One region of the Ensifer canadensis genome, then DNA from elsewhere that is predicted to be linked to it. Evidence: predicted binding sites of a transcription regulator. Region 1 holds the regulator's gene; the other holds the start of a gene.
What was found. The regulator LexA, encoded in region 1, represses DNA repair genes until DNA is damaged. The targets are predictions, from matches to a motif close to TGTTCNNNNTGTGTTCNG.
Positions count from the first base shown of each region.

Region 2: a site for LexA is predicted at 2,413-2,430, ahead of J3R84_RS05115 (DNA polymerase IV). Genes of this name have one in related genera too.

Region 1 is NZ_CP083370.1:1,454,716-1,458,890, forward strand. It holds gene J3R84_RS07185 (hypothetical protein) at 212-358, shown strand; gene J3R84_RS07190 (hypothetical protein) at 1,001-1,333, shown strand; gene lexA (transcriptional repressor LexA) at 1,553-2,269, opposite strand; gene J3R84_RS07200 (hypothetical protein) at 2,450-2,689, shown strand; gene J3R84_RS07205 (hypothetical protein) at 2,748-3,035, opposite strand; gene J3R84_RS07210 (hypothetical protein) at 3,533-3,676, opposite strand; gene J3R84_RS07215 (IS110 family RNA-guided transposase) at 3,946-4,175, opposite strand, start outside.
Region 2 is NZ_CP083370.1:1,054,942-1,059,116, forward strand. It holds gene J3R84_RS05110 (L,D-transpeptidase family protein) at 1-933, opposite strand, end outside; gene J3R84_RS05115 (DNA polymerase IV) at 1,117-2,409, opposite strand; gene J3R84_RS05120 (hypothetical protein) at 2,572-3,213, opposite strand; gene J3R84_RS05125 (DUF3572 domain-containing protein) at 3,216-3,488, opposite strand; gene J3R84_RS05130 (response regulator) at 3,645-4,016, shown strand; gene J3R84_RS05135 (PleD family two-component system response regulator) at 4,034-4,175, shown strand, end outside.

The DNA.
Region 1 (4,175 bases):
CGCTTTCGTGCTCCACGTCGGGGACGTTCCGCGGCCCGAGCCGATGCGTCGCAAGAGCGCTCGGCCAACGGATCGTGCGGAGAAAAAGCCTACGGCCGTTCGCATCCGTCCTGCATCATCCGCGCGAGGAGCGAACAGTCCGCGTCGCACCGTTGCCTTTCTTGGGTACGAACCTAGTTACCCATACCGTACCCAAGCGAGGAATTGCTGAATGAACCGTAATGGGCTCTATCTGATCATTGCCATGCTCGCCGTCGCCGTCATTGGTCTCGGCGCCTATGTCTACCGCGAGGAAACAAAACCGACCGGCGTAGAGATCAAGATTGGCCAGGACGGGGTTTCCGTTCAGGAGAATTGAGCGCCATCGGCCACACGCTCAACAGGTTTGGCAGCGGCGAATGCCGCTGGCGGTCGACGCCCCACGCGAGGTTCAAGGCGAACGCAGATCCGAAGGCGGTCGAAATACCGGCCATCGGTGGCGTAAGCGGCCGCGTGCTCGTTGCGAGCGTCAACGAAAGTGTGACGTAGATAGGGCGGCGAGCGCGTGATTCAGCCCCTCGCACGATGAAAGCAACAAGTCACCCAGCGCCTGCGCGATTGGCTAAAGCGGTTCTCCGTCAATAGCAGCCCGATTGTCGAATGTGAAACGCTGTGCGTGCCTGCGCAAAGGACATGCTGCCGGCACGCAGGTACGGTTTTCGGGGGGCAAGGAACATGGGCCAATGCGGCGCGTCCAACACGCGCAGCGAGGCTGCCCGCATCGCAGCCAACCACTGTTTTCAAAGCGCAATTCGACCGGGCTGCGCTTGCCCGCCAGTTTGCGAACGTCCGCAGTCGCCAACGACATGGCCTTGCGAGGACGCGCCCCGAAATGGTGATTCGGTCACTATTGTCAGTGCTGAAAATATTGTCTCTAGACAGAACTGGGAATGAATATCCCAACAGCGCGACCCGTATAGGTAGTGTCAAACAAAGCCAACAATGGAGGAAAAGACATAAAATGAAATATAAGATCGCCCTGACTGCTCTTGCCATTCTTGCCGTAACGACGGCCACCGCAAGCGCTGAGGATCTCGTCTTTCAGCTTAAGAACAAGACGAATGCCGTTTTGACGAACTTCTACACATCGCCGGTCGGTGTTGATCAGTGGGAAGACGACGTCTTCGGGCGGCAGGTGCTTAATCCGGGCGAAAGCATGGAAATTACCATCGCCGACGGACGTGATGTCTGCAAATACGACATGCGCTTTGAATTCGAAGAAGGTTCCGGTCTCGACACGACTGAAGACAAGCAGGATCTCTGCGAGTTGGGCGAGTACTCGATTCACGAGTAAAATCCGTCGAGCGTGAAAAACACTCGATCCGAAAATCTCCGTCTCGCTACCCTATGTGGCGAGACGTTGAAGTAAGAGAGCGGCTGGCCGGCATGAAGGCGGCTAGAGCGTTTCCGGTTTAAACGGAGTCACTAGGCGCTCTATCTATTTGTTTTTACGCATTTCCTGGCGGAAAACCGCTCCGCACTTTTCCTCGAATTGCGCTGGCGTGAGACGGGCTTAGTGGTAGCGGCGGATCAAGCCGACGAGCTTGCCCTGAATCTTGACCCGGTCAGGCCCGAAGATGCGCGTCTCATAGGCCGGGTTGGCGGCCTCTAGAGCAATTGAAGCGCCCTTGCGCCGGAAGCGTTTCAACGTTGCTTCCTCGTCATCGACTAGTGCCACGATGATATCGCCGGGATTGGCCGTGGTGGCATTGCGGATGATCACCGTATCGCCATCGAAAATGCCGGCCTCGATCATCGAATCACCCTTCACTTCAAGGGCGTAGTGCTCGCCGCTGCCGATCATATCGAGCGGCACGGTAATGTCGTGGGTGTTGTTCTGTATCGCCGAGATCGGCACGCCGGCGGCAATGCGGCCCATCACTGGAACCGACACGGAGCTGTTGTCGGCAACCGGCAGCGTTTTCGCCGCGGGGGCAGGGGCGGGCGGTTTGCCAAGGCTACCCTCGATGACGCTCGGCGAAAACCCGCGACGGGGCTGCGCGCTCGCAGCATAGGCTTCCGGCAGTTTGATGACTTCGAGCGCTCGGGCGCGGTTGGGAAGCCGGCGTATGAAGCCGCGTTCCTCGAGCGCTGTGATCAGCCGGTGAATGCCCGACTTGGATGCCAGGTCGAGTGCATCCTTCATCTCGTCGAAGGACGGCGGTACACCGGACTCCTTCATTCGTTCATGGATGAAAAGAAGCAATTCCTGTTGCTTGCGGGTCAGCATGGCAAGTCGCTCCAGAGGCGTGAAACAAATCAAGAACAGACACTATCTGTTCCATATGTGTTCCGCAAGTGCCTAAAATTCTGTGAATGTTGGTTCAATCAAGCGCAGATTGACCAACTCGTCGCTGCACGCGCCGCGCGAGGCTGATATGCCTCCTTCCGTTTATGGAATGAGGGTTTAATGACGAAGCTGATTCAAATCTTGCTGACCATCGTTGTCGCCGCGACCGCGATCCTTGGGTTTCGCTGGTATCAATACGTGGATAACAAGCAGAGCCCGTTTGACGAAGTTGGTATCGCGTTGAATGCGGCGATGCCCGGGCCGCTCAATCAATGGGGTTGTGACCGGCTGAAGCTGACATTTGGCAACGGACACCCGCCGCACGGTTGCGCCGCGGCCGATGGGACGCAGTGGAAATAGCCTGCCATCAAGGGATCAGCAGAAATATCGATGGGCGATCTGCTAGAGGAGGCCTGAATCAGGCCGGCTGCGTCGCGGAGCAGGCGTCCTCGAATTCCTTGACGGTTTCCGCGGAGTTGTCCTCCGGCAGCACAGCGTCGGCCGCTTCGGTCGCGACCGGCGTGTCGCCTTGATAGACGAAGGACTGGATGTAGTAGGCGATCGTTCCCTTCCAAACGTTCCGGCCGTCTATCTGCTGGCAGGGCACGGCCGTTTCGAAGTCGGCTTGCAGGTCGTCGACCGTGGCAGCGCTGAGGGCGATGTTAGGCGATGCGATAATCGAGGCGATAAGCAAGGCTGCAAGCACGGTGAACGTCCACTAGATCAGAGGTGGCGGCGATGGTTTGGTTAACGATGTGAACCGTGCTTTCGTTCCGAAGTCCAGCAAGCATGCCGGGCACTGTGCCGTGTTCAACAGTTCTTTGCGAAAGGCGAGCACTGGTGCTCAAGCTGTGGCAATGAAGGCACAAAGATTGGCGTGAGGTGCGTTGGCGTTTTCGATTTTCCGGCGCCCGCCTCAAAGCGTGGCGCTGGCAGCTGATCAACAATACCCGCCGCAAATGCTTCCGATGATGTTGGACGCCGTAATGGAGTGCGAGTGGCCAGCGGCATCCGCCTGTAGCGATCTTCGCATCTCCAGCCAAATACATACGACGTTCAAACGCGCTACGAAACCGGCATCTGACCGCGGGTGCTCGACCAGTCGCGCCGGGATGTCGCGGAGACGTTGCGCACCCCAGTTCGACTGGCCACTGACGGATATCTCTCTCGTGTCGTTAGTTCGAGAGGTTAAAGCCGACCGTCTTACTTCTTGTCTTTCTTGCCCAGGGAGAAACTGCTGCCGGCCAGCTTCACCTGTGAGCCTTCCGTCACAACGGCGGCTTTGACAGTCTTGTCCTTCTTTGGCTTTCTAACCTCGCGGTTACTTCGCACTTGACCTTTTGCCATGATCGTCTCCAATGAAAGAACACAAGGGGCGAAACGCCTTCGATTGGCGGCTTTTCCTTGGGTTCGGTTGGTTATTGATCGGCATTTTCGCCGATCGGCTAAATCTCTTCCTTCCGCGCGACAGGCATCTGCCGTTCGGTTCTTGAACCAGTCTCCAATGCGTGACCCTGATGCCGTGCTGGCTTCGGTCACAGAGTGGCGTTCGGCTCCCGGCTTCCCATTCTCCTTGAGGAGCGCAGCCCAGTCCTGCCGGGCTCGCTAGACGACAATCAGGACAGCCGGGATATCGTCGACGCGCCTTCCGTGGTGCTGGTGCCGCGCGGCTCGTAAGCGCGCTGGTCACGCAGGATCTGGAAGGCGATCGTCAAAAGCTTGCGCGCGATCGCCACACGCGCCTTGTTGGTTCCTCTGATCTTCAGATGCTCGTACTGGTCATGAAGTTGCGCATCGCTGGCGATGGCGGGGGTGACGGCTTCGACGAAAGCCCAGCGCAGCCACT
Region 2 (4,175 bases), 400 kb from region 1:
CAGGAAATGCGTGCCGAGCGCCTGCTCCGGCTTGTCGATCGTGACGCCTGCCTCGAAAATCGGCTTGAAACCCTGGCGGACAAGGATCACCCCGTTGGGGGGAACGTCGCGGCCCGCTTTCCTGAAGATCGCCTCAGTCAGCTCCGGCGTCAGCTTGCCATCGACGGTCGATCCCTCGGCAGTCTGGAACGCGTTGATGGCGGCGGTCGTGTCCGGGCCGATGTGGCCGTCCGGCACGCCGGCGACATAGCCGAGTTGGTTCAGCGCCGACTGGACTGCACGCTTGATATCGCGCTCGCCGCGTCGGGTGATCAGCATGCGGATCGGCTCGCGGTCTTCTGCTTTGATGACTGAGTTGGCGGTCGATGCCTCGGTCATCGCCACTTCGACCGGCATGGTCTCGGTCTGGCTGATCGCCGGGCGGAGGGGCACATCCGACAGCGGTGCGGGGTTCTCGCCGGGCGCCGGGTTGCGCTGGAAGAGCACGGCGCTCGACACTTCGGTGGGGCTGACCTGCCGATCGGTTATCAGGACATGCACGCCGCGCGACGTCATCTTGAAGAGGCTGGCGGCAAACTTGCTCGGCAGGCGCACGCAACCGTGCGAAGCCGGATAGGCCGGCACGTGATTGGAGCCATGCAGCGCAATGCCTGACCAGGTCAGTCGCTGCATGAAGGGCATCGGCGCATTCGAATAGATGTTGGATTTGTGGTGACGGCGTTTTTCAAGGATCGAGAAGATGCCCGTCGGTGTGGAATGGCCGGCCTTGCCGGTAGAGACTGCCGACGTTGCGATCACCGCGTCGCCGTCATAGACGACGAGGGATTGCTGGTTCTTCGAAACGATGATCTGCAGCGGTGCGTTGCTGCCGGCAAAGCCGACCGCAGGCGAAAACAAGAAGACGACGACGCTGGCCGTGAGAGCGAAACGCAATACCATACACTCATCCCAACACGTAAACTGGCCGACAAGCTTACGCTGAAATCTTTAAAGAATTTGTCCCGATCGACCTACAGCGCCGCGCGTCTTATTAGACGCGCAAAGGTCGCTGTAGCACTTTGAATTGCTGCATGTTTTTATCCTTGCAGGATACGTCAAGCCGCCGCCGATAACGCACTAGTGATCGCGCTTGCGGCTGCCAAAGGTGTAGCCGGTTTCGACGCTGGCCTTGCCGAACTTGTCGCGCAGCTTGTTGATGGCGTCCTCGGCGGCGGCACGACGGGTTGCGGCTGGATCGACCAGATCGGGGGGATCTGCGAGATCGGGGCTGGAAAGATCGCTGACTCCGATGCCGATCAGCCGGTACTTCGTGCCGTCAACTTCCTTCTCCAGAAGCTGCAGCCCGGTGCGGAAGATACGGTCTGCGAGCCGCGTCGGACTGTCGAGGCGGCGGTTGCGAGTCCTGGTCTTGAAGTCGGCAGTCTTCAGCTTCAAAACGACGGTCTGGCCGGCGAGTTCGGATTTACGCAGGCGGTGGGCGACCTGTTCGCTCAGCCGACGCAGATGCGTGACGAGATCGTCGTAGCGGGCGAGATCGTCGTTGAATGTCGTCTCTGACGATACGCTTTTCGCCTCGCCGTCGATCTCGACCGTTCTTTCGTCGAGGCCGCGCGACAGGCGGTAGAGCCTCTGGCCCATGGTGCCGTAGCGGCGCATGAGGTCGGCTTCCTCCATCGTCTGAAGCTGACCGATCGTGCGAATGCCATCGCGCTCCAGCGTGGCGGCGAACGCCTTGCCGACGCCCCAGATCAAGGTCACCGGCCTTTCTCTCAGGAATTCGAGCGCCTCGGCCTGGCCGATTACCGAGAAGCCGCGAGGCTTCTGCAGATCGGAGGCAACCTTGGCGAGGAACTTGCAGTAGGAAAGGCCGACGGAGACGGTAATGCCGATCTCCTGTTCGACACGGCGGGCAAAGCGGGCGAGGGTGCGCGCGGGGGGATCGTGGTGCAGCCGTTGGGTGCCGCTGAGCTCCAGGAAGGCCTCATCGATGGAGAGCGGCTGCACCAGCGGTGTCAGCTCCTGCATCAACGTGCGGACCTCGCGGCCGACGCGAACGTATTTTTCCATCTCGGGCTTGATCACGACCGCCTGCGGGCAGGCCTCAAGCGCCTTAAACATCGGCATTGCCGAGCGCACGCCGTGAATGCGGGCGATGTAACAAGCCGTCGAGACGACGCCGCGCTTGCCGCCGCCGATAATCACTGGCTTGTCGGCAAGCTCCGGATTGTCCCGCTTCTCGACGGAGGCGTAAAACGCATCACAGTCGATATGGGCTAGAGTCAGGTCGTAGAGCTCGGCATGACGCAACAGACGGGGGCTGCCGCAGGCAAGGCAGCGTCGCGCCGTCGCGGTCTGTTCCCTGAGGCAGTCACGGCAGAAGCCTGGAGTTTGAGAACCACTGTCGAGCATATCTGGAACAAATGTTGAACATTGGGACTTTACGCTCTACGCTAACGAGTCTCAAGGGAGGCCGCGTTGGAAATTGCCTTGCATGTCAGGTTGCCGACGCCAAGCCGCTGGTCGGATTTTGCGCGTCGTCTTGCAGGTCTCGATCTGCTGGTCCGGGTGCCGCTATCGCTGGAAATGCGCGCGAATGGCATTCGCAGCGTCGACCCAGTCGCTAGCAATGTGAACGCAGTCCGCCGGTTGAGGCGCGAGCGCCCGAAACTCGGCGTTCGCCATCAGATTGATCAGCAGGCAGGATGGCGCGTGCTCCTGCACCGATTGCAGGTTGCGCGCGATATCGTCGATGAAAACAACGGGAAGCGCCCGTCCGGCATGCAGGCGCTGAACGATCGGCCCTTTGGGTTCCTCGGATGCGAGCAGTGGATAGGGAAGATCGAGCCGGTCGAGCAGAGCACGACGCGCGGCCGCATGGCGCGGTGGCATGGCCGTCAGGAAGACGATGTCAGCCTGCTTGGACAATTCACGGAGAGTCTCGACAACGCCGGCAGTCGGCGTCTGCCAGCGATCCTGCGTGGCGTAGAAGGCATCGAGCATGTCCTTGACGTCAGCCTCGCTCGCTGCCCGCTCCGTTGCGCGATGGATGATGTTGCCGGTCAGCCGGAAGGAGCGCGGCAAGAGGACGTGGTCGCGGCTTTCGAGAAAGGACCGGAATGGATCCAGGAATTCGAGCACGACTTCATCGATGTCGCTGATAACAAGCGGGCGGTTGCTAAGGCGGATTTCATCTTCGAAGACGGTGTTGCTCAAGCTCAGCTGTCCTGCAGATCGGCGGCGCCGGAAAGCTTCTCATGCGCACGCACGACATCCTGCGGGGCTGTCCCTGTTGCATCGCAGAAAGCGATCAACGTTGGTTCGTGGTCCATAAGAAAGGCGATGAGCCCACCCATGCAGCCCGGCTCGCCGATCGCGTTGCGCAGGGAGGACGGGTCCGTGCCGGTCAGCGCCAGAAATCGGGACAGCAGGTCCGGCTCGCCGGCAAGCCAGGAGAGAATGTCGATGGCGATTTCGTCGGCGCTCTTCAATGTCTTGGCCTCCTACTGTTTTTACGCCCGGAATTACCTATTTTTCAACCAAATAGGTTTATCGGTGAACTTGAGGAAATGGGTCGAGTCGTTGGTTCTGCAACTTAGATGTCTTGAGAAGACTTGCAAGAAGACGACGGACAGCAAGGGATCGACATGCCCAAACAGGTAATGATTGTTGAGGATAACGAGCTGAACATGAAGCTCTTCCGAGACCTGATTGAGGCTTCCGGCTACGCGACGATCCAGACGCGCAACGGTATGGAGGCGCTCGAGCTGGCGCGGAAGTATCGCCCCGATCTGATTTTGATGGACATTCAGCTGCCGGAGGTCTCCGGGCTCGAAGTCACGAAGTGGTTGAAGGAAGACGATGAGTTGCACGTCATCCCGGTGATCGCCGTGACTGCCTTCGCCATGAAGGGCGACGAGGAACGTATCCGTCAGGGCGGATGCGAAGCCTATGTTTCAAAACCGATTTCTGTGCCAAAGTTTATTGAGACGATCAAGACCTACCTTGGCGATGCCTAACTGGCGGGAAAATTGATATGACTGCGCGCATTCTTGTTGTCGATGACGTGCCTGCCAACGTTAAGCTTCTCGAAGCGCGTCTGCTCGCTGAGTATTTCGATGTGCTGACGGCGGGTGATGGCCATACGGCGCTGACGCTCTGCGAGACGACACCGGTCG